DNA from 2 places in the Streptomyces sp. NPDC085937 genome. Region 2 is predicted to be linked to the other one. Evidence: riboswitches for the same ligand, from Rfam matches in the RefSeq annotation. Region 2 holds a riboswitch; the other holds the start of a gene.
The links. Region 2 has a riboswitch for cobalamin ahead of ACIF8S_RS26780 (ribonucleoside-diphosphate reductase subunit alpha). Riboswitches for the same ligand answer to the same signal wherever they lie in the genome.
Positions count from the first base shown of each region.

Region 1: linked by a shared signal. The riboswitch ahead of ACIF8S_RS01185 (energy-coupling factor ABC transporter permease) and the one ahead of ACIF8S_RS26780 (ribonucleoside-diphosphate reductase subunit alpha) in region 2 are both predicted to bind cobalamin.

Region 1 covers NZ_JBITSH010000001.1:280,496-294,811, reverse strand. The annotation lists gene ACIF8S_RS01235 (N-6 DNA methylase) at 1-445, opposite strand, end outside; gene ACIF8S_RS01230 (DUF418 domain-containing protein) at 800-1,948, opposite strand; gene ACIF8S_RS01225 (SMI1/KNR4 family protein) at 2,085-3,986, shown strand; gene ACIF8S_RS01220 (hypothetical protein) at 4,080-4,589, opposite strand; gene ACIF8S_RS01215 (hypothetical protein) at 4,790-5,857, shown strand; gene ACIF8S_RS01210 (ABC transporter ATP-binding protein) at 5,892-6,551, opposite strand; gene ACIF8S_RS01205 (ABC transporter ATP-binding protein) at 6,544-7,515, opposite strand; gene ACIF8S_RS01200 (ABC transporter permease) at 7,761-8,663, opposite strand; gene ACIF8S_RS01195 (ABC transporter permease) at 8,660-9,628, opposite strand; gene ACIF8S_RS01190 (ABC transporter substrate-binding protein) at 9,649-11,238, opposite strand; cobalamin riboswitch at 11,499-11,682, shown strand; gene ACIF8S_RS01185 (energy-coupling factor ABC transporter permease) at 11,712-12,452, shown strand; gene ACIF8S_RS01180 (energy-coupling factor ABC transporter substrate-binding protein) at 12,449-12,925, shown strand; gene cbiQ (cobalt ECF transporter T component CbiQ) at 12,932-13,681, shown strand; gene ACIF8S_RS01170 (energy-coupling factor ABC transporter ATP-binding protein) at 13,678-14,316, shown strand, end outside.
Region 2 covers NZ_JBITSH010000015.1:1,562-15,877, forward strand. The annotation lists gene ACIF8S_RS26775 (ribonucleotide-diphosphate reductase subunit beta) at 1-791, opposite strand, end outside; gene ACIF8S_RS26780 (ribonucleoside-diphosphate reductase subunit alpha) at 848-3,211, opposite strand; cobalamin riboswitch at 3,336-3,507, opposite strand; gene ACIF8S_RS26785 (GNAT family N-acetyltransferase) at 3,520-4,026, opposite strand; gene mctP (monocarboxylate uptake permease MctP) at 4,106-5,734, opposite strand; gene ACIF8S_RS26795 (DUF3311 domain-containing protein) at 5,731-5,997, opposite strand; gene ACIF8S_RS26800 (GntR family transcriptional regulator) at 6,193-6,957, opposite strand; gene nagB (glucosamine-6-phosphate deaminase) at 7,116-7,901, opposite strand; gene ACIF8S_RS26810 (PAS domain-containing sensor histidine kinase) at 8,422-9,888, shown strand; gene ACIF8S_RS26815 (WhiB family transcriptional regulator) at 10,127-10,384, opposite strand; gene ACIF8S_RS26820 (diacylglycerol/lipid kinase family protein) at 10,702-11,670, opposite strand; gene ACIF8S_RS26825 (hypothetical protein) at 11,787-12,239, shown strand; gene ACIF8S_RS26830 (RNA polymerase sigma factor SigF) at 12,319-13,425, opposite strand; gene ACIF8S_RS26835 (anti-sigma regulatory factor) at 13,443-13,856, opposite strand; gene ACIF8S_RS26840 (UBP-type zinc finger domain-containing protein) at 14,115-14,316, opposite strand, start outside.

The DNA.
Region 1 (14,316 bases), on a different contig from region 2:
ACGTCACCAGGTCGGAACCGGAACGCCGGGCCGAGTCCATGAAACGTTCCGCCAGTCCGTCGACGACGTCGGCGGGCGTTTCGGTCCGCAGCAGCTCACGCACCCGGACGGTGACGACATCGGGCGGCCCCGACGCGTCTTCTCCGGTCAGCAGTCCCGCCACGTCGGCGAGGCCCGTGAGCATCTGCTCCCCGTACGCGGCCCGCATCGCCTGCCAGAGTTCGACCTCCGGTGAGACCTCCTGGCCCTTGCGCTGCTTCTCCAGCCAGGCCTGCACCTCGCTCATCGCGTAGAGCGGGCTGTTCGCCGATCCTCCGGCCGGCGCGGGGAAGTCCTCGTAGCGGCGGCGCCAGTTGGAGACGGCCGCCCTGGTGACGCCGGCAAGCCGAGCGATCTCGGAGCCGGTGACAAGGGGCCCGGCCGAAGAAGCGGCGTTGTCGGTCATACGCTCAGCGTACACGGACCGCACGAACAAGCCGTGAGTAAAGTGCGTTGACAAACGTTACATGTTTTAGATCCTCGTGTGGATGGCGCTTCGACGAGTCAGCTCCGCAGGGATACTGCTCGGCACCGGGGAACCGTAGCCCCTCTATCAGGGCGCCACCATGCGGGCCGTCGACCGGCCGCTCCCCTGCATCACCCCGCCGTCGCCCGTACCCACCGGGACAGCAGCCTCGCGTAGGACAACCGGAGGCGACCGGTTCGACGCCCGGAGCAACCTGGGGGGACGACGAACGCTCCCACGTCGATGAGCGGACGTGGCCGACGACATCACCCTTGCCGACTTGTCCCACCCCGCTCAGACGGGTGGTCGTCCGTAGGTCACGCGCCTGACCAGTACCTCGAACGGGCCCCGGTGCCCCGTTCGGTGCAGGTGGTGGGCCAGCAATACTGTCGCCGTCCAGGTAATGAGGGCCAGGAGGGCCGTGGTGGTGACCGTCAGGGTCGCGGAGAGGTCCAGCAGGAAGGGCGTGAAGACGAGCGCCCAGATCACCGACTGTGCGAGGTAGCACGTCATCGACCGCTGGCCCGTGGCGGCGATCGCGTTCACCACCGGGCCCCGGCGGTTCCCGAGCCGAAGCACGAGCAAGGACACCGCCGCCGCGTAGCCGAAGCCGCCGAGGACGCCCGTCGCGTCGTGCAGCGGGCCGATCAGTTCCTGGGCCGGCCGGTCCGGCACGGGCACGACTCCCGCCAGCATCAGCGAGATCGGCTGGGCGCCGAGGACGGCGGCGCCCAGCCCCACGGAGGCCGTGACCCGCAGCAAGGCCCGGTACCGCTCGGGCTGTTCCAGGATCCGCCGGCGGCCCGCCCAGAGCCCCGCCGCGAACGGGCACATGAACCCGAGAGGTCCGAGCAGCGCGATGTAGGGCGCCGTCCGCGCCCGCTCCACGACCATCGTGAGCAGGTCGGCGGGGAGCAGCGCGCCGTCGGGCGGATCGGTGCTGATGGTCGACGAGTCCCCGCCCGGCAGGGAGACGAGCACCAGGAACAGCGCGGCGGTCAGCAGCAGCGAGCGGTCCTTCCAGCGGACCATCCACGCTCCGACGAACAGCAGCACCCCGTAGGCCGCCAGGATGTCCCCGACGTACAGCAGCAGTGCGTGCAGGGAACCGACGACGACCAGTGCCAGGCTGCGTCGCCACAGAAGCCGCCGCACCGACCGTGGTGTGCCGTCCTCCTGCCTGCTCACGATGCGGGCGACGCCGTACCCGAACAGCAGCCCGAACATCGGGAAGGCGCGGCCGTCGACGAACGTCGAGATCAGCCATGTCACGGCCGAGTCCACGGGGGAGCCGTCGCGTGGGTATCCGCCGAGCACCGCCGTGCCCCGCAAGAAATAGTGGGAGTTGGCGAGCGCGATGAACAGGAGCATGAAGCCCCGCGCCAGGTCGGGGGCGAGGGCGCGGGTGGCCACGGCGGTGGGCTTTGACGTCCGGATCGGCATGCGCCCAGTCCATCGGCGGGCGTCCGGCGAAGACATCGGGCGGAAGTCGTCGGACGGGCGACTTTCGTCCCTGTCCGGCCTCGGGCGACGGGACCAAGGAAGCGGCGATGTCAGTGGTGGGTGCCACCATCGGCGCATGAACAGTGACGGGTTCGACTGGGGGACGTTCCTGCGGCGTTGGCAGGACGAGTGGGTGCCGAGCGAGGACGAGGCGATGGAGCTGGCGGAGGGGGAGACGACCCTCGCCGACCTGACGCTCGCGGCTCCGCCGGCGTCCGAGGCCGAGGTGGCCGACGCCGAGCGGCGTCTGGGGACCCGACTGCCGCCGTCCTACCGGGAGTTCCTTCTGGCGAGCAACGGCTGGAGCCTGCGCGACGATTCGATCCACCAGCTCGGTGCGGCGCACGAGATCGGCTGGTTCGGCGACCCGTTCGGCATGACGCCGATGTACCGGGAGAGCCTGGACGAGCGGGCGACCGAGCAGGAGGTGCTGCTCGCCGGGATGTGGGAGCGCGCGCTTCAGCTGGAGACCGACTCCGACATGTCCTACGCGCTGCTCGACCCGGGCGACACCGACGACGACGGTGAGTGGGCCCTCTACGTCTACAAGGGCTGGAGCGGCGAGTACCCGACCCGGTATCCGTCGTTCCGTGCCTACATGCGGCGCAGGTACGAGTCCTTCCACGCCGAGCGGGCGCCGCTCCCGGACTTCGTGAACGACACGACCCGCGCCCGGGACGCCGAGGTCGAGCGGGCGCGGGAGGAGGCTCTGAGCGGGAGGCGGGAGGCCGCCCGGGAGCTGCTCGCTTCCGCGCAGCGCTACGGGCGGCCGGGGGCCTGGGGCATGCTGGGGCAGCTCGACGTCCTGTCGCGAGGCGTCGGGCACGGTGGCATTTTCTTCGGCGGGCTCGTCGCCGATCCGCGCTGCACGGACGAGCTGGTGCCCGTGATGGCCCTCGCCCACGTGCGGGACAGCCGCCCCGGCCGGTCCGAGCGGCCGTTCGCGCTGGGCGTCGAGACCGACGACGGCGTTCGGGCGGCCGCCGACTCGATACTCGCCCGGGTGCGCGACGGCTCCCACCGCTACGCACCGGACGGCGCCTTCGGACAGGCGGTCGCCGAGGCGCGGGACGCGGCGCGCCGGGGTGACACGGACACCGCGTGGCGGCTGATCCGCGTCGCGCTGCCGTCGTGGCAGCCGCCCGCGCCGGACCTGCTGGCACCGCTCGGCCTGCTGGCCGACCCCGTCCTGGGGCCGGTGGTGACGCGGGAGCGGGGGCTGGAGTTGCTGGCCACGCCCCGGGCCGGCCGCGCGGGCGCGATACCCGAGCCGGTGCCGGACCTGGATCCGCCGGGGCTGCGCTGGCTGGCGGAGCCCCAGCGGTGGAACGCCCCGCACCGCTCCTACCGGTGCCTGTGGGTGGAGGGCGTGGAGCCGGAGGCGCTGCCCGGTCTGGTCGGTGAGGACGGGGGCGCGGGTCTGACCGCCCCGCCCGTCCGTCCCGCCGGGTGGTTCCCGTACGACGTCAGGCCGCGGGACGACTCGGCGCCGTGGGAGGACCGGGCCGTGGTGGCGGTGGGCCGGACGGGCTCCGGGTGGGCGTTCGGCTTCGACACGGCCCCGCGGGCTTCGGAGCCCCGGACCTTCTTCGTCTCCCCGGCCGCCGGTGCCTCGCGCGGCGGACGCGCCGTGGTGCTGTGGGTGCGCCGCGGTCACGACGACACCTCCGCGGTGTTCCACCTCTCGGTGGCCGAGCGGGGTGAGGAGCGGTACGCCTACACACTGCGCGGCACGGACGTCGAGCGCTCGGGGCAGGTGCCCACGGCCCTCGACCCGGACCATGTCCTGCGCGGCGTCGACGACGCGGACCGCGAGCGACGCCTGCTGGGCGCCGTGCAGGACGAGTTCGGCCTCTCCCTCCCCCGGCACGCCCTGGCCGAGGGCATCCTGCCGCAGCTGACCACCCGGTCCTGGAACCGCGCGCCCCGGGAGGGTGAGGCCTTCGCGTACGCCACGGTCACCGTCACCCCGCGATGACCCCGGCCGGAGGACCGCCCTAACCGGGGCGGGTCAGACCGGGGCGGGTCACGCCGAGGCGGGTCAGGCCGGGGCGGGTCAGGCCGGGGCGGGTCAGGCGGCTTCGTGGATCACGAGTTTGAACTCGGCCAGGACGATCTTGCGCGCCACGCCGTCGTCATGGGTGGCGCGTACGGCGAGGGGGACGGCCGGGTCCACGAAGATGCCCCAGCTCTTGGTCCAGCACTGCATGCCGGGGCTGGGCGGGCGGTGTTCCGTGGCCGTGGTGTCGTTCGGGTTCGGGGTGAGACCGAGCGGGTCGCGGACGAACTGGTCGCGTAGTTCGCTGTAGCCACCGGCCTCCCACTGGATCATCGCGTACAGGGTCCCCCAGCCGGCGACGCTCGGCCATATGAGTCCGGAGCGCGGGTCGGTGTCCCAGTTGGTGATGACGTACCCGTCCGGCTGGTTGACCTGGTGCATGGTGAACTGGTCGCTGGACTCGGCGGACCCGAAAGGGAACCTGATGACCGTGTAGGGGCTGTTCGCCGGGATCGTCTGCGGAGTGTCCCGCTTGAGGGAACAGACCTGGACCCCGGCCGCCGCCGTCGTGTGAGTGGACATGTCCCGCTTCTTCCCGCCCGGCGGTCCGGTGAGTCGGCGCAGCCCGCACTCAACGGGCGGAACCGTCAGGGAACTTACGTTTGCCATACAACCGTTCGACGTCCCGAACGGTCTTCATCGATGACCGACGCGGTCATTCTCACGAGGAGATCGTCATTTTCGCGCTGCGCAAGACTCTGACCACCACCGCCGTCGCCGGCATGGTTCTCGCCGGCACCGCCGCCTGCGGCACCGTGGAGAACCTGTCCGCCGGGCAGAAGCTGGACAACGCCTTCGACAAGCTCGGTGAGGAGCGTTCGGTCTCCTTCGAGCTGGACCTGGACACCGACGCCGCGTCGCTGAAGGCGCTGGACGCCGAGTCGTCGGATCCGGGCGAGGAGATGCCCGACGAGGTCGCCGAGCTGCTCAGCGAGGCGCGGATCAGCTTCTCCGTGCAGTCGAGGAAGCCGATCGAGAAGTCCGAGGAGAAGGACTTCACGGCCATGGCGATGAAGGTCAGCGGCAACGACGGCGACCTGCTCGAGTACCGGCTGATCGGCGACGACGTCTACTTCCGCGTCGACGCCGTGACCCTCGGGGAGCTCTCGGGCAGCCCCATGCCGTCGGCCGACGAACTTCCCGCCGAGGCCGGGGCGTTCAAGAAGCTCCTCGACGGCAAGTGGCTCAAGGTCTCGAAGAAGGAGATGGAGGAGACCGGCAAGGGGATGTCGGGTGCCGGGGGCCTCGGGGGCGACGAGCCGTCGGCGGAGCCCACCCTCGACGCCAAGGCGCAGAAGAAGCTGACGGACGCGTTGAAGAAGGTCGTCGCCGAGCAGGTCGACTTCACCACCTCCGGCGGGTCGGACGGCACCGAGCACATCGAGGCCACGGCACCGTTCCGCACCCTGGTGACCGAGCTGTTCGACACGCTCCGGCCGCTGCAGAAGGAGCTGCCGATCGGCGACGAACTGCCCACCGCCAAGGACTTCGCGGACGCGCCCGACAAGAAGGTCACCGCCGACTTCACCCTGAAGAACGGTGAGCTGACCGAGGTGTCCGTGGACCTCTCCAAGCTGGCGGAGAAGGCGAAGGTCAAGAAGTTCGCGCTGGTGCTGCGCCTCGGCGAGGGCGAGAAGACCACGGCGCCCGCCGGTGCCACCGAGGTGCGCGTCGAGGAGATCCTCGGGGGACTCTTCGCCGGGGCCGTCGGCTCCGCGATGACGGACGGGGAGTTCGGTGACCCGACGATCGTGGAGGGCGACCTCTCGGACGACACGCAGATGTGGTGACCCCTCCCCCGGGGTGCGGGGCCGCGCCGGGTTCTCAGCCCGCGGCCACCGCCTCCCAGGGGACCGTGCGGTCGCACCAGCGGTTCAGCAGGGTGCGGTCGTGGCCCACCGACAGGAGGCCGGCGCCCGTCGACGCGCGGTAGTCCTCGACGACGCGCACCAGCGCCGCCGTGGTCGACGCGTCCAGCATCGCCGTCATCTCGTCGCACACCAGCCAGCGCGGTTCCAGGGCCAACGCACGCGCCAGGCAGGCGCGCTGCAGTTGGCCGTCGCTGACCTCGTGGGGGCGGCGGCCCAGCAGGTCGGGGGTGAGGCCGACGGTGCCGGCCAGTTCGGCCACGCGGGCGGGGGCCGCGGCGCGGCGGCCCGTCGCCCGCAGGGGTTCCGCGATCAGGTCGGCGAGGCGCAGCCGGGGGTCGGCCGCCAGGCGGGGCTGCTGGAAGACGACGCCGACGGCGGTGCGCTGTGCACGGGGTGCGCGGTGCCGGAAGCGGTTCACGGGAACGCCGTCGAGGACGACCTCGCCGGCGTCCGGGCGGTGCAGCAGGGCGGCGACCCTGGCCAGGGTGGACTTGCCGCAGCCGCTCGGGCCGAGCAGGCCCACCGCCTCGCCCGGGGTGACGGTGAGGGTCGCGTCGCGGACGACGGGGGCGCGGCGGTCGTAGCCGGCGGTGACGGCGCGCAGCTCAAGCACGGGTGTCCTCCGGGGTGCGGGCCGTTTCCTGCGGGCCGGCGGGGGCCGGGTGGTGGCAGGCGACGGAGTCCGTGAACGGCGGCAGGGTGGCGCAGAGGTCCGTGGCGCGGTCGCAGCGGGGGGCGAAGGCGCAGCCGTCGGGGAGGTTCCCCAGCTCGGGTGGCAGCCCAGGGACAGGGGTGAAGGACCGTTCGGGGAGGGCTTCCAGCAGGCCGCGGCTGTAGGGGTGGCGGGGGCCCGGGGAGCCGAAGAAGGCGCGGGCATCGGCCAGTTCGACGATCCGGCCCGCGTACATGACCGCCACGCGGTCGGCGATGCGCTCGGCGGCGGCCAGGTCGTGCGTGATCATCAGCAGGGCGTGGCCGGCGTCCACATGGCGGCGCAGTTCGTCCACCGTGCGGTCCACGAGGTCGCGGTCCAGGCCGGTGGTGGGCTCGTCGGCGAGCAGCAGCGGGGCGTCTCCGACGAGCGCGAGGGCGGTGGCGGCGCGCTGGGCCAGGCCGCCGGAGAGTTCGTGCGGGTGGCGGTCGAGGTGGTCGAGGGGGAATTCGACGCGTGACGCCGCCCGTTCGGCCGCCTTCCGGCGGGCGGCGCGGCCCCGGGTGCCGGTGAGCCGGGCGACCGTCTCCTCGATGTGGGAGCGGATGGTGCGCACGGGTGTGAGGTGCGCCGCCGGGGACTGCGGGACGAGCCCGACACGGCGGCCCCGTACGGTGCGGGCGAGGGTGGGTTCGTCGGCCGTGAGCAGGTCGAGGTCGCCGAGGTGGGCGTGCCCGGCGGTGCGGGCGTTGGCGGGGAGGAGCCCGAGCAGGGCGGAGGCCAGCACGGACTTGCCGCAGCCGCTCTCCCCGATGAGGGCGAGGCACTCCCCCGGCGCGACGTCGAACGACGCGTCGGCCACGGCGGCGACGCGGCGCCCTCCGGGCAGCAGGAACCGCACGGAAAGCCCACGGACGGACAGCACCGGCGCGAGGCGGCTCCGCCCGGCACCGGCCGGGGCGGTGCCGGCGTCCCGCCCGGACGGCCGAGCCACCTCAGAGGTGGGGGCCGCGTCCCGCCCGGTCGACGCGGCCGCAACCGCAGGGGCGGCGCCCGGCGACGAGGGTGCCGGACCGGCCTCGCCGTCTCCAGCGGCCGGCGCGGCAACCGGCACGGCGGCCGAGTCCGTCCCTGCCGGGGGAGGCACCGATGTCAAGGCGTCTCGCGAAGTCACAGCATCAGCTCCGATCGGCGGCGCGGGTTGATCCGCTCGCGCCAGACGCCGGCCAGACCGGCGACCGCGAGGGTGGGGATGATCAGGAACAGGCCCGGGAAGAGGGTGGGCCACCACTGCCCGGCGAGCAGCGAGCCGCGGGCGCCCTGGATCAGGGTGCCGAGGCTGGCGGTGTGGGTGGGCAGGCCGAGACCCAGGAAGGACAGGGCCGACTCGTGCCACATGGCGTGGGGGACCATCAGGACGGCGGCGAGGCCGGCCTGCGGCAGCACCCCCGGCAGCAGGTGGCGTACCGTCACGCGCCACCGGGACGCGCCACCGGAGACGGCCGCGTCGACGAACGGCCGGGACCGCAGCGACAGCACCTCCGCCCGGACGATGCGCGCGGTGGACAGCCAGTGGGTCAGTGCGACGGAGACCACCACCGGCCAGACGCCCGGCCGGAACATGGCCACGATGAAGATGCCGAGCAGCAGATGCGGCACGGAGGACAGGGTGTCGACCAGGCGCATGACCGCGCGGTCGGCCCAGCCGCCCAGGGCGCCGGCGGTGGCGCCGACGGCCGTACCGATGACGGTGGCGGTCAGGGCGGCCACCACGCCCACCAGCAGCGAGACGCGCAGGCCGTAGACGCAGCGCAGCAGCAGGTCGCGCCCCACGTCGTCGGTGCCGAACGGGTGCGACCAGCTGGGTGGCTGGAGCTTGGCGGCCAGGTCGACCGCCTGCTGGTCGAGCTGGGTCAGCGGCGGCACGAGCAGCACGGCGAGCACCGTCACGGCGACCAGCACGCCGGAGACCCGCAGCCGCAGGAGGTGCGTGGAGCGGCGTGCGGTCCCGTGCGCGCGCCACGCGGGGGCGGCAGCCCGTTTCACGTCCGCCGTGTCGACGTCGGTCGTCACATCTCCTCCAGCTTCACCCTCGGGTCGATCAGCCCGTAGAGCAGGTCGGCCAGCAGGTTGCCGGCGAGGACGGCGGCGGTGGCGAGGGTGGTGAGGGCGGCCAGCAGCGGGAAGTCGACGGCTGTGGCCGCCTCGACGGTCGCCGAGGCGATCCCGGGCCAGCTGAAGACGGTCTCCACCAGCAGGGCGCCGGTGATGAGTTCCGGCACGCGGGAGCCGATGAGCGTCAGCACCGGCAGCAGTCCGGAGCGCAGGGCGTGGCCGAGCAGCACCGTGCGTTCACTCAGGCCGCGGGCCCTGGCCCCGCGCACGGGGTCCTCCGCGAGGGCGTCGCCGACGCCTTGGCGGACGTACAGCGTGAACCAGGGCAGTTGGGAGAGGGCGAGCACGCCGGCGGGGAGGATCAGGTGCTGGACCAGCCCGCCGAACGTGACCACATCGCTGCCGGTGTCGGTGAGGCCCCCGGCCGGGAGGACGTCGAGCCGCAGGGCGAACAGCCAGACGGCGAGCAGCGCGATCCAGAAGACCGGAGCGGCCTCCAGGGTGTACGCGAGCGAGGTGACCGCGCGGTCGACGAGGGAGCCGGGGCGGCGGGCGGCGAGCACCCCGAGCACCGTGCCGAGCAGCACGGCGGCCGCGAACGCGACGGCGCACAACAGGGTGGACCACAGCAGGCGTTCGCCGATCACCTCGGCCACCGGCTGACGCATGACGGTGGACCGGCCGAGGTCGCCGCCGACGGCGGAGGTGAGCCAGTCCCACCAGTGCGCGGTGAACGGCCGGTCCACGCCCAGGTTGTCCCGCAGCCGGTCCAGGGTCTCCTGGTCGGCGCCGAGCGCGGCGGTGCCCGCGTACGCCTTGACGGGGTCGAAGGGGGAGGCGGCGGCGACGGCGAACACGCCGAAGGTGACGACGCCGAGCACCGGTACGGCGTACAGGGCGCGGCGGGCGGTGAGCCGTGCCATCGCTTGCCAGGGGGCGTGGGTCATGGCGCGGGCTGCCAGTCCTCGACGTTCCACCAGGGGCCGGCGGCGAAGCCGTGCTCGTGGGGTTCGGTCTGGGTGGTGAGGCCCTTCCAGCGGTCGGCGAGTACGTACATGTGGTCGATGTGGGTGAGGAAGGTGTAGCCGGGGTCCTTCATCAGGGCGCGCTGCAGGTCGTCGTAGGCGGCCTTGCGGGCCTCGGGGTCCTGGGTGCGGCGGCCGGTCTCCAGGGCCCGGTCCACGGCCGGGTTGTCGTAGCGGGCCATGTTGTTGAAGCCGTCGCCGGCGAGGGAGGAGTGCAGCAGGGTGTAGAGGCCGAAGTCCGGGTCGCCGACGCTGCCGAAGCCGGCGAGGACGGCGTCGTGGTTCATGCGGGGTTCGATGACCTCCCAGGTGGCGCTCTGCACCCGCACGTCGATGCCGGCCTTCTTGGCGTCGGAGGCGTAGGCGAGGGCGTGGTCCTGTCGGACCTTGTCGCCGGAGGGGTAGTACAGGGTGAAGCGGGCGGGGCGGCCGTCCTTGGCACGGACGCCGTCGTTGCCTTCCTTCCAGCCTGCCGCGTCGAGGATGCGCCCGGCCTCGGCGAGGTCCCGGAACCGCTCGACGTCCTGGGCGAACCAGGGGTCGTCGACGGGCAGCGGGCCGTAGGCGGGGCGTCCGGCGCCGTCGAGGATCTTGTCGACCATGGCCTGCCGGTCGACGGCCAGGTCGAGGGCGCGGCGGATCGCGGTGTCGCCGGTGACGGGGTTGCCGGTGGGAAGGCTGACCGCGCGGAAGTCGTACGAGGTCGCCCGGTACGTCTTCCTGTCGTCGTCGCTCTTGAAGGTGGCGGCGAGGTTGGGCGGGAGGACCGCGCCGTCGAGGTCGCCGGAGCGCAGACGGGTGGCGCGGACGTCGTCGTCGGCGACGATCGCCATGGTGAGCTTCTTCACCTTCGGTGCGCCGCCCCAGTAGTGCGGGTTGGCCTTGAAGGTGAGCTTCTCGCCCTTGCGCCAGTCGACGAGGACGTACGGTCCGGTGCCGACCGGCTCGGTGTTGAAGGCGCCGGTGTTGGGGTCCTGCTTCCCGGCGACGTGCTCGGGGACGACCGGCAGCACCGTGCGGGCGGCGAAGGGCGCGTAGGGGTGGTGCAGGGTGAAGACGACCGTGTCGTCGCCCACCGCACGGACGTCCTTGACCGCGGCCAGTTCGCTCTTGGCGGTGTTGTTGGTGGCGTCGTCGAGCACCGTGCGGTACGTGAAGACGACGTCCCGCGCGGTCAGCGGCTCGCCGTCGCTGAACTCCACGCCCTGGCGCAGGGTGTAGGTGTACGTGCGGCCCCCGTCAGTGATCTTGGGGAGCGCCTTGGCCAGCGCCGGCTCGAGGTTCATGCCGGCGTCGCGGGCGAGGAGTCCGTCGAAGATCTTCGAGTTGCCGTCCTTGCCGTAACCGAGCAGCGGGCTCAGGGTGTCGGGCTCGGTGGACACCCCGATCACGACGGACCCGTCGGCCGCCCCACCGTCCGCGCCGCCACTGCCGGGCGCCGAGCAGGCCGTGGCCACCGCGGCCGTCGCCAGTACCGCGGCGGCTCCCCGTATGCGTCGGGTCGTCATCGAACCTCACATCCCTGTTGGCCGGACGTCCAGCCCGGCCCTCGTGCCCATGACCATGACCATGACCCCGGATCTACTGCCCGCAAGTCGTTGTTGCATATTAGTTGCAGCAAGACCCTGCCCAGGACGGCGGCCCCCTATCCCCCGGATCCTGACGCGGGCCCCCCGCGACCCGAACGCGCAGGTGTGCGCCGGGTCGCGAGCTGCCGGGCGCCGTCCGCGCGCCCCCGTCGCCGCTTGTCACCGGGCCACGCCGGGGACTACTGTCGCCACGCCTTGGTGACGGGAAATCGGTGCGATACCGGTGCGGCCCTCGCCACTGTGATCGGGAAGTCCGGCTCCGGCCCTCGCGGGCAGCCACTGGGTCCTTCGGGACCCGGGAAGGCGGAGCACGGGCGGTGGTACCCGTCAGCCAGGAGACCGGCCAAGGCGCGTCAACCATCCACGAGGTGCTGGAGAGGGTCTGCTGAGCCATGCACATTGCCGAGGGTTTTCTGCCTCCGGCGCACGCGGTCGCCTGGGGCGTCGCGTCGGCGCCGTTCGTCGTCCACGGAGCCCGGTCGCTCATCCGTGAAGTGAGAGCTCATCCCGAGAGCACACTGCTGCTGGGCGCGTCGGGCGCCTTCACGTTCGTCCTGTCCGCGCTGAAACTCCCGTCGGTGACCGGGAGTTGCTCCCACCCCACCGGTACGGGGCTGGGTGCGATCCTGTTCCGGCCACCCGTCATGGCGGTGCTCGGGACCATCACCCTGCTGTTCCAGGCGCTGCTGCTCGCGCACGGCGGGCTGACCACCCTGGGCGCCAACGTCTTCTCCATGGCGATCGTCGGACCGTGGGCGGGGTACGCCGTCTACCGGCTGCTGCGCCGGTACGACGTGCCGCTGATGGGCGCGGTGTTCTGCGGGGCGTTCGTCGCCGACCTGTCGACGTACTGCGTGACGAGCGTGCAGCTGGCGCTCGCCTTTCCGGACCCCGGCAGCGGATTCCTGGGCGCGCTGGGCAAGTTCGGGTCCATCTTCGCGGTCACGCAGATCCCGCTCGCGGTGAGCGAGGGGCTGCTGACCGTGCTGGTGATGCGTCTGCTGGTGCAGTCGAGCAAGGGCGAGCTGACCCGGCTCGGGGTGCTGGTCACCTCGGTCGCCGGGCGTCGCGAGCGGGCGGAGTCCGCCGCGTCGGCGGAGTCGGCGACGTCGGCGGAGGTGGTGGGCCGATGAGCCGCAACACGAGGATCAACACCCTGCTCCTGCTGCTCGTCGCCACGCTCGCCGTGATCCCGCTGGCGCTCGGGCTCGGCGACCACAAGGAGGAGCCGTTCGCCGGGGCGGACGGGGAGGCGGAGACCGCGATCACCGAGCTCCACCCGGACTACGAGCCGTGGTTCTCACCGCTGTACGAACCGCCTTCCGGCGAGATCGAGTCGGCGCTGTTCGCCCTCCAGGCGGCACTCGGCGCGGGCGTCCTGGCCTACTACTTCGGGTTGCGCCGCGGGCGCCGGCAGGGCGAGGCGCGGGCACGTGAGCTGACCACGGCGGACGCGGGTGCGGGTGTCTCAGGCACGGGTACGGGTGCGGGTGCCGCAGGTACGGGTGCGGGTGCCTCAGGTACGGGTGCCGGCACAGGTACGGGCACGGACGCCGCGGGTCCCGGCGCGGGTGTGCCTACCGGCGCCGGTGACGGACGGGACTGACGTTCCGTGCTGCCGATCGACGCGGCGGCGCACAGCAGCCGCTGGCGCCGCCGTCATCCGGTGGACAAGGCCGTTCTCGGCCTCGGTCTCACCGTGCTCGCGATCTCGCTCCCGCCCTGGCCGGGCGCGGCCCTGGTGCTGGTCACCGCGCTCGGGCTGCTGCTCGGCCCGGCGGGCGTGCCGGCGCGGCGGCTGTGGCGCGCGTACCGGGTGCCGCTGGGCTTCTGCGTCACCGGGGCGCTCACCCTGCTGGTGCAGGTGGGCGGCCCGGACGGTTTCGTCTCCCTGGCCGGCAACGGGCCCGTGCGCGCCGGGGAGTTGCTGCTGCGTACCTCGGCCGCCTCGCTGGGCGTGCTGCTGTTCGCGTTCACCACGCCGATGTCGGACCTGCTGCCCCGGCTGGTGCGCGCCGGGGTGCCCGCGCCGCTCGTGGACGTGGCGCTGGTGACGTACCGGATGAGCTTCCTGCTGCTGGACTCGGTGCGCCGGGTGCACGCGGCGCAGGCGGCCCGGCTCGGGCACACCACCCGGGCGGCGACCTGGCGTTCGCTCGGCGGGCTCGGCGCGACCGCGTTCGTACGGTCCTTCGACCGGGCGGCGCGGCTGCAGACCGGGCTCGCGGGGCGCGGCTACGACGGCACCCTGCGCGTCCTGGTGCCCGAGGCCCGTGTCTCCGCGCGGTTCACGGCGGCGAGCGGGGCGCTCCTGGCGGCGCTGGCCGTCCTCACTTTCGTACTGGAAAGGCCCCTGTCGTGAGCGAGTCGGTGCTGGTGGCCCTGCGGGGCGTGTCGTTCGCGTACGAGGAGGGCCCGCCGGTGTTCACCGGGCTGGACTTCGAGGTGCGCGAGGGCCGGGCGCTGGCCCTGCTGGGGCGCAACGGCAGCGGCAAGACGACGCTGATGCGCCTGCTGAGCGGCGGACTCCGGCCGGAGAGCGGGGAGTTGAGCGTGTCGGGGCGGGTGGTGCGGCACGACCGGAAGGGGCTGACGACGCTGCGCACCACCGTGCAGTTGGTGGTGCAGGACCCCGACGACCAGTTGTTCGCCGCGTCCGTGGCGCAGGACGTGTCGTTCGGCCCGCTGAACCTGGGGCTGCCCGAGACGGAGGTGCGCGCGCGGGTGGCGGAGGCGCTGGCCGCGCTGGACATCACCGCGCTCGCCGACCGGCCCACGCACCTGCTCTCCTACGGGCAGCGCAAGCGGACGGCGATCGCGGGCGCGGTCGCCATGCGGCCCCGGGTGCTGATCCTGGACGAGCCGACGGCGGGGCTCGACCCCGACGGCCAGGAACGCCTGCTCGCCACCCTGGACGGGCTGCGGGCCGACGGCACGACCGTCGTGATGGCCACCCACGACGTGGACCTCGCCCTGCGCTGGGCCGACGACGCGGCG
Region 2 (14,316 bases):
TCCGCGACGCACTCCAGATACTCCCGCATCGACGCGGTGTTCATGCCCGGCAGCCCGTCGCCGCACAGGTCCCGCGCGAACTGCAGTTCCGCCTCGACCGCCTCGCGCAGCATGTCGGTGACCTGCCGGCCGAGCTCCTCGTCGAACAGCTCCGGCTCCTCCTTGCGCACGGTGTCCACCACGTCGAACGCGAACGACATGTGCATGGTCTCGTCGCGGAACACCCAGTTGGTTCCGGTCGCCAGCCCGTGCAGCAGACCCCGGCTGCGGAACCAGTAGACGTAGGCGAAGGCGCCGTAGAAGAACAGGCCCTCGATGCACGCGGCGAAGCAGATCAGGTTGAGCAGGAAGCGGCGCCGGTCCGCCCGCGACTCCAGCCGGTCGATCTTCTCCACCGAGTCCATCCACCGGAAGCAGAACTCGGCCTTCTCCCGGATGGACGGGATGTTCTCCACGGCCGCGAAGGCCGCCGCCCGGTCGTCCGGATCGGGCAGATAGGTGTCCAGCAGCGTCAGGTAGAACTGGACGTGCACGGCCTCCTCGAACAGCTGCCGCGACAGGTACAGCCGCGCCTCGGGCGAGTTGATGTGCTTGTACAGCGTGAGCACCAGGTTGTTCGCCACGATCGAGTCGCCGGTCGCGAAGAACGCCACGAGCCGGCCGATCAGATGCTGCTCCTCGGGGGTCAGCTTCGCCAGGTCGGCGACGTCCGAATGCAGGTCCACCTCCTCGACGTGCCAGGTGTTCTTGATCGCGTCCCGGTAGCGCTCGTAGAAGTCGGGGTAGCGCATGGGGCGCAGGGTGAGTTCGAAGCCGGGGTCGAGCAGGTTCTTCGTCACGCTGGTGGTCACTGGCAGGCCTCACAGGATTCGGGGTTCTCGAGGGAGCAGGCGACGGCCTCGGGATCGGCCGGCTGCTGGACGGGGACGGGGACGGCGGCGCGGGCCGCCCGGGCGATCCGGGTCGCCGGGCGGGAGCGCAGGTAGTAGGTGGTCTTCAGCCCCTGCTTCCAGGCGTAGGCGTACATCGAGGAGAGCTTGCCGATGGTCGGCGTCTCCAGGAACAGGTTCAGCGACTGCGCCTGGTCCAGGAACGGGGTGCGCGCGGCGGCCATGTCGATCAGGCCGCGCTGCGGGATCTCCCAGGCCGTGCGGTACAGCCGCCGGACGTCCTCCGGGATCCAGGCGAAGTGCTGCACCGAGCCGCCCGCCTCACGCAGCGCCTCCCGGGTGCGCGCGTCCCACACGCCGAGCCGCTTGAGGTCCTCCACCAGGTACGAGTTGACCTGGAGGAACTCCCCGGACAGCGTCTCGCGCTTGAACAGGTTGGACACCTGCGGCTCGATGCACTCGTACACGCCCGCGATGGACGCGATGGTGGCGGTCGGCGCGACGGCCAGCAGCAGCGCGTTGCGCATGCCGGTGGCCGCGATCCGGCCGCGCAGCGCCTCCCAGCGCTCCGGCCAGGTGAGTTCGACACCGTAGTGGTCGGGGTGCAGCACGCCCCGGGCGGTACGGGTCTTCTCCCAGGCCGGCAGCGGGCCGTGCCGCTCGGCCAGCCCGGCGGACGTCTCGTACGCGGCGAGCATGATCCGCTCGGCGATCCGGGTGGAGAGCGCCTTCGCCTCGGGGGAGTCGAACGGCATGCGCATCCGGAAGAAGACGTCCTGCAGCCCCATCACGCCCAGACCGACGGGGCGCCAGCGGGAGTTGGACCGGGCCGCCTGCTCGGTCGGGTAGAAGTTGATGTCGACCACACGGTCCAGGAACGTCACCGCGGTGCGGACGGCCGCGTCCAGGCGCTCCCAGTCCATGCCGTCCGGGCCGGCGAAGGCCGCGAGGTTGACCGACCCCAGGTTGCAGACCGCCGTCTCCCCGTCGTCGGTCACCTCCAGGATCTCCGTGCACAGGTTCGAGGAGTGGACCACGTGGCCGGGCTCGGCGGTCTGGTTGGCGGTGCGGTTGGCGGTGTCCTTGAAGGTCATCCAGCCGTTGCCGGTCTGCGCCAGGGTGCGCATCATCCGGCCGTACAGCTCGCGGGCCGGGAGCGTCCTGCGGGCCAGGCCCTTCGCCTCGGCGGCGCGGTAGGCCCCGTCGAACTCCTCGCCCCACAGGTCGACCAGCTCGGGCACGTCGACGGGGGAGAACAGCGACCACTGGGCGTCGGCGTCGACCCGGCGCATGAACTCGTCCGGGACCCAGTGCGCCAGGTTCAGGTTGTGCGTACGGCGGGCGTCCTCACCGGTGTTGTCGCGCAGCTCCAGGAACTCCTCGACGTCCGCGTGCCAGGTCTCCACGTAGACGGCGGCGGCGCCCTTGCGCCGGCCGCCCTGGTTCACGGCGGCGACCGAGGCGTCCAGCGTCTTCAGGAACGGGACGATGCCGTTGGAGTGCCCGTTGGTGCCGCGGATCAGCGAGCCCCGGGCGCGGACGCGGGAGAAGGACAGGCCGATGCCGCCGGCGTGCTTCGAAAGACGGGCGACCTGGTGGTAGCGGTCGTAGAGGGAGTCCAGCTCGTCCTTGGGGGAGTCGAGGAGGTAACAGGACGACATCTGCGGGTGGCGGGTGCCGGAGTTGAACAGCGTGGGGGAGGAGGGCAGGTAGTCCAGCCGGCTCATCAGCCCGTACAGGGCGGCGACCTCCTCCAGCGCCCGCTCGCTGTCGTCCTCGGCGAGTCCGCAGGCCACCCGGAGCAGGAAGTGCTGGGGCGTCTCGACGACCTTGCGGGTGACGGGGTGGCGCAGCAGGTAGCGGCTGTGCAGGGTGCGCAGCCCGAAGTAACCGAAGCGGTCGTCGGCCGCGGTGTCGACCAGGGCGTCGAGGCGCGTGGCGTGCAGCCGGACCAGGGCCGCGGTCCGGTCGCCGATCAGTCCTTCCCGGTGCCCGGCGGCGACCGACCCGGTGAAGGAGGTGACGCCCTGCGAGGCGGCCTCGGCGCGGATGCCGAGGGTCAGCAGCCGGGCGGCGAGCCGGGAGTAGGCGGGGTCCTCGGAGATCAGGCCGGCCGCCGCCTCGGTGGCCAGTTCCCGCAGCTCCGCTTCGTCGGCGGCGGCGGACCGGCCGCGCAGCGCGGCCGCGGCGACCCGGCCGGGGTCGGCGTCGGGCAGGTCGGCGGTCAGCTCGGTCAGGGTCCGCAGCAGCGCGGCCCCGGGGCCGTCGCCCTCCTCGGTCACGCGGGTCGCTGAAGCCGGATCGGCTGGCGCGATGGTCACGTGGGGCTCTCCCTCGCTCGGCACGGGGGCCTCGAAGAGCGCAGGGGGCAGCACACGAACGCACGCGGCGTCGCGTCCACCGGCCCATTCCGCGAGGCCCGGACGTCAGGGCACCCGGACCGGTCGGGCCGGGCGCACTGTCGGCAGGTCCTCGGACTGACTCCCGTGCGCGCCCGTGGGCAGGCAGGGGTACACCGTTGCGGGACAGTTCCGGATTCGCACCGGATTCCCCTGCGGCGACAGCGAGCATGAGCATACATCTTGTGCCGGGTGCCGCCAGCAACCCCATATGTTGTGTCGGCTCGCGGTCAGAGTGTCAGCTCGTAGGTCAGGAGCATGATGTCGTCCAGCTCCGGCAGCGGGTTCCAGTCCCGCTCCGGGGTGCGAATGAAGCCCAGCCGTTCGTAGACGCGGTGGGCGGCGCGCATGGTGCGCTGGGTCGACAGCACGACCCGGGCGCGGCCCTCGATCGCCCGTGCCCGCTCGACGCAGGCGCGCACCAGGGCCTCCCCGGCGCCCCGCCCCCGGCCGGACGCGGCCACCGCCAGCATCCGGATCTCCGCCTCGTCCGACCGCGCTATGTCCGCCATCGGTCCGGGCCCCGGCACGAAGGTCACCCCGCCCAACAGTGTGCCGTGCTCCACCGCGACCAGGACCTCGGCGGCGGCCGCCCGCTTCGCCACGTCCCTGAGCTCACCGAGGTAGGCGTCGCTCTCCCCGAAGTCCAGCAGGCCGTCCTGCAGATAGGCCTGCGCGGTGATCTCACCGAGGTCCGCGTACTCGCCGGGCGTCACCGGCCGGATGACGATGTCCATGCGGGGAGTCTGCCGTACGGGGACGACAGCGGGCCGCCGGTTTTCCACCGGCGGCCCGCTGCCCTGTGCACCCGCGGCGTCAGTGCGTGCTGCCCGCCGTGGCCGGCGGGAGCTCGGTCTGGACGCCGGGGTCGCCCGCGTCCGCCGTGTAGTCCTGCGGCTCGGTCTCGTCGACGCCCTCCGGCGCCTTGAACGCCCGCATGACGAACGTGAGCACCACCGTGACCACCACGTTGATCACGAAGGCGGTGAGACCGATGTAGCCGATCTCGCCGATCCCCGGGATCTCCTTCGCCGAACCGCCGAAGTGCTTCTGGGTCGGCGAGGCCACCCCGTACGCGGCGACCGTGCCGTAGATCATGCCGACCGCCCAGCCGCCGATCAGCGCCCAGCGGTGGAACCAGCGGGTGAACAGGCCGCCCACCAGCGCCGGGAAGGTCTGCAGGATCCAGATGCCGCCCAGCAACTGGAAGTTGATGGCGACCGTCTTGTCCATGGTCAGCACGAAGACCAGCGCGCCCACCTTCACCAGCAGCGACACGACCTTGGAGACGGCGGTCTCCTGCTTCGGGGTCGCGTCCGGCTTGATGAAGTCCTTGTAGATGTTGCGGGTGAACAGGTTCGCCGCCGCGATCGACATGATCGCCGCCGGCACCAGCGCGCCGATGCCGATCGCCGCGAAGGCCACACCGGCGAACCAGTCCGGGAACATGTTCTCGAACAGCTGCGGGATGGCCAGCTGGCCGTTCTGCACCTTCACCCCGGCCGCGATCGCCATGAACCCGAGCAGCGCCAGCAGGCCCAGCATCAGCGAGTACAGCGGCAGGATCGTGGTGTTGCGGCGGATCACCTCACGGCTGCGCGAGGACAGCGTCGCCGTGATCGAGTGCGGGTACATGAACAGCGCGAGCGCCGAGCCCAGCGCCAGCGTGGCGTACGTCCACTGGCCCGCCTCGCCCGGCACCAGGGCGCCGCGCGGGGCACCGGTGGCCGGGTTGGTCTCGCTGTACGCCTCCTGCGCGGAGGCGAAGATCTCGTCGAACCCGCCCAGCTTGATCGGGATGTAGATGATCGCCACCGCGATCACGATGTAGATCAGCGTGTCCTTGACGAACGCGATCAGGGCGGGCGCCCGCAGCCCCGACGAGTAGGTGTACGCGGCCAGCACACCGAAGGCGAGGAGCAGCGGCAGGTCCTTGACGAACCAGTTGGTGTTCTCGCCGCCGCCGACGCCCATCACGTCCAGCACGGCCTGGATGCCGACCAGTTGCAGCGCGATGTACGGCATCGTCGCCAGGATGCCGGTGACCGCGACGGCCAGCGACAGGCCCTTCGAGCCGAACCGGCCGCGCACGAAGTCCGAGGTCGTCACGTAGCCGTGCTTGTGCGACACCGACCACAGCCGGGGCAGGAAGGTGAAGATCAGCGGATACACCAGGATCGTGTACGGCACCGCGAAGAAGCCGGCCGCGCCCGCCGCGTAGATCGCCGCCGGGACGGCCACGAAGGTGTACGCGGTGTACAGGTCGCCGCCCAGCAGGAACCAGGTGACCCAGGTGCCGAACGACCGCCCTCCCAGGCCCCATTCGTCGAGGGTGTGCTCGTTGGCCGCCTTGCGCCAGCGGGCGGCCAGGAAGCCCATCACGGTGACGAGCACGAAGAAGAAGATGAAGACGGCGAGTGCCACGCCGTTCACGCCGTCGTTCACTGCTCCGCACCGCCCTTCGCGGCCGAGCGACCGCGCTGGTCACGCTGCCAGAGCTTGTACGCGATCATCGTCAGCGCGGTCGAGATCAGCACCCAGGCCATCTGGTACCAGTAGAAGAACGGGATACCGATGAAGGCCGGGTCGGTCTTGGCGTAGGACCCGACCCACAGCATGGCCACGAACGGTGCGACGAGACAGAGGCCGATGACGACGCGTACGGGCGTCACCACCGGCTCTCGTGTTGTTTCTGGGGCTTGTGACATCAGACGGCTCCCGTCCCCTCACTGATCGCCGACGTTGGCTCGCGGCAATGTAGGTGAGGGGGCGGGGCGGTCGTAACCCCCCGTTGGAGGGGCGGTACTCAGCAGCCGCCCAACCGAGAGGCAACAGCAACGAAAATCCTGTCAACCACCCGGTCTGTCGGGTTTTGCGGTGACGTCGGAGGCCGGCTGCCCGTCTCAGTCCTGGGGGCGCTTGAGGCGCGCGACGAACTTGTACCGGTCGCCCCGGTACACCGAACGCACCCACTCCACCGGCTGCCCGCCCCGGTCGAGCGAGTGCCGCGACAGCATCAGCATCGGCAGACCGACGTCGGTGCCGAGCAGGCCCGCCTCGCGCGGGGTGGCCAGGGACGTCTCGATCGTCTCCTCCGCCTCCGCGAGATGGACGTCGTACACCTCGGCGAGGGCGGTGTAGAGGGACGTGTACTTGGTCAGACTGCGGCGCAGCGCGGGGAAGCGCTTGGCGCTGAGGTGGGTGGTCTCGATGGCCATCGGCTCGCCGTTGGCCATGCGCAGCCGCTCGATGCGCAGCACCCGTCCGCCGGCCGTGATGTCCAGCAGGCCGGCGAGCCGGTCGTCGGCGGTGATGTACCCGAGGTCGAGCAGCTGCGACGTCGGCTCCAGGCCCTGGGCGCGCATGTCCTCGGTGTACGAGGTCAGCTGGAGCGCCTGGGACACCTTGGGCTTGGCGACGAAGGTGCCCTTGCCCTGGATGCGCTCCAGACGCCCCTCGACCACCAGTTCCTGCAGCGCCTGGCGCACGGTGGTGCGCGAGGTGTCGAACTCGGCGGCCAGGGTGCGCTCGGGCGGGACCGGGGTGCCGGGAGGCGCCGTCTCGGTCATGTCGAGCAGGTGTTTCTTGAGCCGGTAGTACTTAGGCACACGCGCCGTACGGACCGCGGTCCCACCCTCGTTCTCCGCACTGCTGACGTCGGTGCTCATGCTCTGCCTTCCCGGCTCCGGCTGCCGAAGCGGCCGACGATCCGTCGGCCACGGCTGACATCGTGGCACGGCTCGGGACGGGGAGCTGCCCCCCGTACGCTCCGTGATCCCTTTTGTATACCCCTGGGGCTGGTGCTGGTCCAGACCACGGGCGGTGGTCAGAGTCCCTGCCACTCCGGCTTGTTGACGTAGGTGTGCCGGAAGTAGTCGGCGAGCTTCAGCTTGGAGGCGGCGGCCTCGTCGACGACCACGGTGGCGTGCGGGTGCAGCTGAAGCGCGGACGCCGGGCACACCGCCGCGACCGGTCCCTCGACGGTGGCGGCCACCGCGTCCGCCTTGCCCTCGCCGGTGGCCAGCAGGACCAGGTGCCGGGCCTCCAGGATGGTGCCGATGCCCTGGGTGATGACGTGGTGCGGCACCTGCTCGATGTCACCGTCGAAGAAGCGGGCGTTGTCCACCCGGGTCTGCTCGGTCAGGGTCTTGATCCGGGTGCGCGAGGCGAGCGAGGAGCACGGCTCGTTGAACCCGATGTGCCCGTCCGTGCCGATCCCCAGCAGCTGCAGGTCCACGCCGCCGGCCTCGGCCAGCTCCCGGTCGTAGCGCTCGCAGGCGCCCTGCACGTCCTCGGCGGTTCCGTCCGGGCCGAGGAAGGACTCCATCGGGATGCCGAGCGGCTCGAGGACCTCGCGGCGCAGCACCGAGCGGTAGGACTCGGGGTGGTCGGCCGGCAGCCCCACGTACTCGTCGAGCTGGGCAACCCGCGCCCGGGAGATGTCGGTGGCACCGGAGCGGACCTTCGCCGCCAGCGCCTCGTAGACGGGCAGCGGCGTGGACCCCGTGGCCACGCCCAGCAGGGCGTCGGGCTTGCGCCGCAGCAGCTGGGCCATGGCCTCGGCGACGGTCTCGCCTCCCGCCTTGGCGTCCGCAACGATGACAACTTCCACGGTGGGCCTGCCGATCTTCCGGTGGACTCGACTGGGACGGGTCCCGGGGCGCGGGACCATGTGGTTTAGACCAATCTCAATCTAGCAGAGCGGGGCCCGCAGGCCGAGGTGAAACGGGCCGTCGGGCGCGGTCGCGCCGAAATTCCCGCCGCCGACCGCCCCCGCGGGCCACCCGCTCGGGTTAGGCTGCGGTGGGGACGCGTCTGCGTCCGGGTGGACGCGGAGCGACGACAAAAGAACGGTGTTCCACGCATTTACAGGGGCAGTGGTCTAGTCCACAATGCGTAGCAGGACACACAAGCCTGCCTTCCCCGCACAGGAAGGCGGACCGAGGATCCGGAGCTCTCTGCCCTGACTGCCCCGGCTCCTCATCCTTCGGCCGACCGGGACCGCACACCCCACGGCCGATATTGCTCCGGGCTGCGGTGCCGGGAGGGTTGAGGGTCCCTCCCAGGCGCCGCGGCCCGCGGGTGTTTCCGGGCCGGACGATCCCGCGGGTACGCTCGCTGACGTGCCCTCCATGAACGAACTCGTACGCCAGCACACCGCTCTCGACGACACCGATCTCGAGTGGCTCCACCTGCTGGTCTCGGAGTGGCAACTGCTCTCCGACCTCTCCTTCGCGGACCTGGTCCTGTGGGTCCCCACGCGCGACGGCACCCGCTACGTCTCCGTCGCCCAGATGCGACCCAACACCGGCCCCACCTCCTACCAGGACGACATGGTCGGGCACCTCGTCCCGCGCGGCCGCCGGCCCATGCTGGACGCGGCCCTGGACGAGGGCCGCATCGTGCGCGAGGGCGACCCGGAGTGGCGCGAGGAGGTCCCCGTCCGGGTGGAGTCCATCCCGGTACGGCGCGAGGGGCGGGTCCTCGGCGTCATCGCGCGCAACACCAACCTCCTCACCGTGCGCACCCCCAGCCGGCTGGAGCTCACCTATCTGCAGAGCGCCTCGGACCTGGCCCAGATGATCGCGGCCGGCTCCTTCCCGTTCGCGAACCAGCAGCTGGAGATGGACGCCTCGCCGCGGGTCGGCGACGGGCTGATCCGGCTCGACGCCGACGGTGTGGTGCAGTACGCGTCCCCCAACGCCCTGTCCGCCTACCACCGCCTGGGCCTGGCCGCCGACCTGGTGGGCCATCACCTCGGGCAGACCACCGCCGAACTGGCGCCCTCACGCGGGCCGGTGGACGAGGCGCTGTCCAAGGTCGCCAGCGGCTGGGCACCCCGCGAGTTCGAGATCGAGTCCGGCGACGGGGTGATCCAGTTCCGCGCGATCCCGCTCAAGCCGAAGGGCACCCGCATCGGGTCGCTGGTGCTGCTCCGTGACGTGACCGAACTGCGCCGCCGCGAACGCGAGTTGATCACCAAGGACGCGACCATCCGGGAGATCCACCACCGGGTGAAGAACAACCTCCAGACGGTGGCCGCGCTGCTGCGGCTCCAGGCCCGCCGGATCGGCTCCGAGCGCGGCCGGGCGGCGCTGGAGGAGGCCGTGCGACGGGTGGGGTCCATCGCCATCGTCCATGAGACGCTGTCCCAGAACCTGGACGAGCGGGTGGAGTTCGACGAGATCGCCGACCGGGTGCTCGCGATGGTCGCCGAGATTTCGCCCGGCAAGGTCACCGGCCGGCGCTCGGGCCGCTTCGGCATACTCGACGCCGAGGTCGCCACACCGCTGTCGATGGTGCTGACCGAGGTGCTGCAGAACGCCCTGGAGCACGGATTCCGGGAGGGCGAGACCGGCACCGTCGAGGTGTCCGCGGTCCGCGGCGGCACGTCCAGGGAGGCGCGCCTGCTGGTCACCGTGCAGGACGACGGGGTGGGCCTGCCCGAGGGCTTCGACCCGCACACCGCGGGCAACCTGGGCCTGCAGATCGTACGGACGCTGGTGGAGGGCGAGTTGGGCGGCACCTTCGACATGGTCCCGGCCCCGGACCGGGGGACCCGCGTGATCCTCGACATCCCCGTCCAGGGAGACGCGTGATCTCCGGGCCCTCACAGGGCCCGGTCCGCCGTGCATGACCCCGGACAGCAAAAGACCCCGGACCGGGGTCCGGGGCTGATGCTCGTTCCTTCGGGTTCCCCTGCTCGAACGGGGTCGGGCTTCGGGGGGAACCGCGCGCTGCGGCTCGGGGCGGGAGATGCGTGTGCGCCGTCCACGGAATCTTCCGGACGGGCGCACACGCGCCGCCAAGCTCAGGCTGTCACCAGGGGTGGGGTCGTCAGGCGGAGGCCTGACGCGCCCGGTTGCGGGCCGCGCGGCGCTTCATCGCGCGACGCTCGTCCTCGCTGAGACCACCCCAGACGCCGGAGTCCTGACCGGACTCGAGCGCCCACTGCAGGCACTGCTCGATCACCGGGCAGCGGCGGCAGACGGCCTTGGCTTCCTCGATCTGCAGCAGCGCGGGACCGGTGTTGCCGATGGGGAAGAAGAGCTCGGGGTCTTCCTCGCGGCAAACGGCGTTGTGACGCCAGTCCATGGCTGCTACCTCTCCTTGGTATTACTGCAAGTGCTTGTGAATGTGAACGCTTTCACGAATCCCCCAACAAGGGAAGGGCCGACCGCCAGGTTCCCTGGCGTGGTCCTTGGGTTTGAAGAGGGGTTCCGGTGATCTGTGGAGGCCGGTGTTGCGGGCCGTCCCGATCGCCAAGAAGAGACTCGCAAACCTCGGCGGCGGATACAACCCCTTCCGAAAAGTTTTTTTTGATTCTTCGGTGTCGACTAGGTCACAGCCGTACTTCCATGGGGTGGACCCTGGCCTAAACGTTCGACTGAAAGGACTTTGGCCCTTTCTGCTCACACAATCACACGCAGTGCACGGCGTACGCCTGTGAACGTCACGCTGGTTCGCAGCCCGAGGTGGTCACCGTCCATCTGAAGGGGCAGCGGCACCTTCGAATGCAAGGTGAAGCGTGTCAAGTCGTGCCGGGACACCGCGTGTCTGCCGCGCGGGCCGCGCTCCGGGGACGAAGTGAGCAACTGGGTGCCATACCGGGCAACCGCGGCGGTGGACATCCGGCTCAGACCGAAGAGATCGAGTCCCGTGTCGAACGACGCCTCGGGCGACGCGTAGATCGGGCGGTTGCCGAGGAACGTCCACGGCGAGGTGTTCGAGACTATGGACAGCACCAGGTCCTCGACCGGGTCCTCGCCCGGGTGCTCCAGCGTGATCACCCCGCGCCGGCGGTGCGGGTCGCCCAGCAGCTGACGCACCACCTGGCGCATGTACAGCGCGTGGGTCGACTTCCGGCCCCGCTCCCGCTGCTGCTCCACCCGGCCCACCACGCCCGCGTCGAAGCCCAGGCCCGCGTTGAAGGTGAACCAGCGGGCCGGCACCGCCTCGTCCTCCGTGCCCGGCGTGCCCGAGGTCAGCCCCAGGCCCACGGTCCGCTCCCGGCCCTCGCGCAGGGCGTCCAGCAGCACGCCGGTCGCCTCCACGGGCTGGTTCGGCAGCCCCAGGGCGCGGGCGAAGACGTTGGTGGAGCCGCCGGGCACCACGGCGAGACCGGGCAGGTGCTCCGGATCGGGGCCCGCGTGCAGCAGGCCGTTGACGACCTCGTTCACCGTGCCGTCGCCGCCGAGGGCGACGACGAGGTCGACCTCGCCGCTCTCCGCCGCCTGCCGTCCCAGGTCGCGCGCGTGACCGCGGTACTCGGTGGTGACCGCCTCCAGCTTCATCTCGCTGGCGAGCGCGTGGATCAGCACGTCGCGCGTGCGCGCACTGGTGGTGGTTGCCGCCGGGTTGACCACGAGAAGTGCACGCATGACGTGCAGGGTACCTACTGAGCGGTACCTGGCCCAGACCGAGGTCCACCCCGCGGACCGGGCGGGGCGTGAACCTCGACACGGGGCGGCTCCCCGGCGCGGGCTACCCTGCAGGGGTGAGCAGCGAGCAGACCTCCACCACCGCCCCCGACGACGCCGGCACCCGCCCGCGCCGTCTGACGTACGCGGCGGCCCTGGCCGCGCTGGAAGGCCTCGCGCTGGTGGCCGGCGGGGTGTGGATGCTGGCCCTCGGGCTCATGGGGGAGCCGGACGACCGGCAGCAGGCCGTCACCGGCGGGGTCACGCTGATCGTCCTGGCGCTGCTGCCGCTGCTGGCCGCGCGCGGCCTGCTGGCCCGGCGCGGCTGGAGCCGCGGGCCCGCCGTCGTCACGCAGGTCGTGGCGCTGCCGGTGGCCTACAACATGCTGCGGTCCGACGGGGTGGCGATCCCCGCCGGGATCGTGCTCGCCGTGGTGGCCGTGACCGCGCTGGTGCTGCTGATCAACGCCGAGACGACCCGGGCCCTCGGCATCCGCGGACCCGGGAACGCGGACGACGCCGCCAAGTGACGCGCCCGCGGGCGCTCGTCGCGGGCGCTCGGCGCGAGCGGTCGCGCGCCGGGCGGTCTCCCGCCGGGCGGTCGCCAGCTCACTCCTCCACGAGCAGCTTCTCCCGCAGCTGGGCCAGGGTGCGGGCCAGCAGCCGGGAGACGTGCATCTGGGAGATGCCGACCTCCTGCGCGATCTGCGACTGGGTCATGTTGCCGAAGAAGCGCAGCAGCAGGATCCGCTTCTCGCGTGGCGGGAGGTCCTCCAGCAGCGGCTTGAGCGACTCCCGGTACTCCACGCCCTCCAGCGCCTCGTCCTCGGCGCCGAGGGTGTCGGCGACCGCCGGGGACTCGTCGTCGGTGTCGGGGACGTCCAGGGACAGCGTGGAGTAGGCGTTCGCCGACTCCAGGCCCTCCAGGACCTCCTCCTCGGAGATGGCCAGTTTCTCGGCCAGCTCGTGCACGGTGGGGGAGCGGCCGTGCAGCTGGGACAGCTCGGCCGTGGCCGTGGTGAGCGCCAGCCGCAGCTCCTGCAGCCGGCGCGGCACACGCACCGCCCAGCCCTTGTCGCGGAAGTGCCGCTTGATCTCACCGACGACGGTCGGGGTCGCGTAGGTGGAGAACTCCACGCCACGGTCCGGGTCGAAACGGTCGACGGACTTGATCAGCCCGATGGTGGCGACCTGCGTGAGGTCGTCCAGGGGCTCGCCGCGGTTGCGGAACCGGCGCGCCAGGTGTTCGACGAGCGGCAGGTGCATGCGCACCAGCCGGTTGCGCAGCTCCGCGTACTCCGGACTGCCGTCCTGCAGTGCGCGCAGTTCGAGGAAGAGGGCGCGCGCCCCGCTGCGGTCGTGCGGGTCGTGGTGCGCGTGCGTGCCCGGTGTGCTCCGCGCGCCGGTGGCCGGCGGCGCCGCCCGGTCCTCGGCCTGTCGCTCGTGCTCGCTCATCGTCCCGCCCGTCGCCCTTCCCCGAGCGCTCGCCTCGTCCCCCGCCACCGGCTCGGCCCGGGCGGGGGCGTCCCCGCCGGGTGCGGCCGGTCCGGCTGCGGACGCGCCCCGCGCGGCGCCGTCGCCCTGCCCGCCGCCCGGCAGGACGCCCTCCGCGGGGTCGTCCTCCGGATGCGGCCGGGCCTGCTCGGGGATGCCGTCGATGCCGTCCGGCACGCGCTCGGCCGGCAGCTCCCGTGTGCCGCGTTCTTCGTCCCGCACCGGCCCGTCCTCGCTCCTCACGCCGGCCCGGGTCCCGCGCCGCGCTGTTTGTAGAGGCTGATCGACACGGTCTTGTCCTCGTCGACGGCGGAGGAGACCTTCCCCGCGAGCGCGGACAGCACGGTCCAGGCGAAGGTGTCCCGGGACGGGGCGTGACCGTCCGTGGTGGGCGCCGAGACCGTGACCTCGAGCGAGTCGTCGACGAGCCGGAAGACGCAACTGAGCACCGAGCCCGGCACGGCCTGCTGGAGCAGGATCGCGCAGGCCTCGTCGACCGCGATGCGCAGGTCCTCGATCTCGTCGAGGGTGAAGTCCAAACGGGCCGCGAGACCGGCCGTGGCCGTACGCAGCACCGACAGGTAGGCCCCCGCGGCCGGCAGCCGGACTTCCACGAAGTCCTGGGTCGCGGGCTCGCCTGCGATCTGGGACACCCTCACCTCCAAGGTGGTACAAGCGTTTCAGGGCCTGGTTTCGCCCCCGGGCAACGCGCTACGTGGTTCAGCGGTGACGCTATCGCGCTCCCGGCAATCCTGTCGCCGGGACCCCGACCCCGTTGCTGTCACTCATAGTAAAACTCTGAACACGCTCCGTGGCTAGGGGTCTGCGACCGCCAAATGGGAAGTGCGCGCGCCGCATTGACGTACCCACGCGTAGGACCGTCGAACCGTCCGGCGCCGGGGCCCACCGCGTCACGCCAGTACGTGGTCGACGAAGCACCAGCGCCACTCCTCGCCGGGTTCGTGGGTTCGCATCACGGGGTGGCCGGTTTCCTTGTGGTGCTGCGTCGCGTGCCGGTTCGGCGACGAGTCGCAGCACCCGACGTGGCCACAGGTCAGACAGAGACGCAGCTGCACCGGGTCCGTGCCGTCCCGCAGGCACTCCGGACACGTC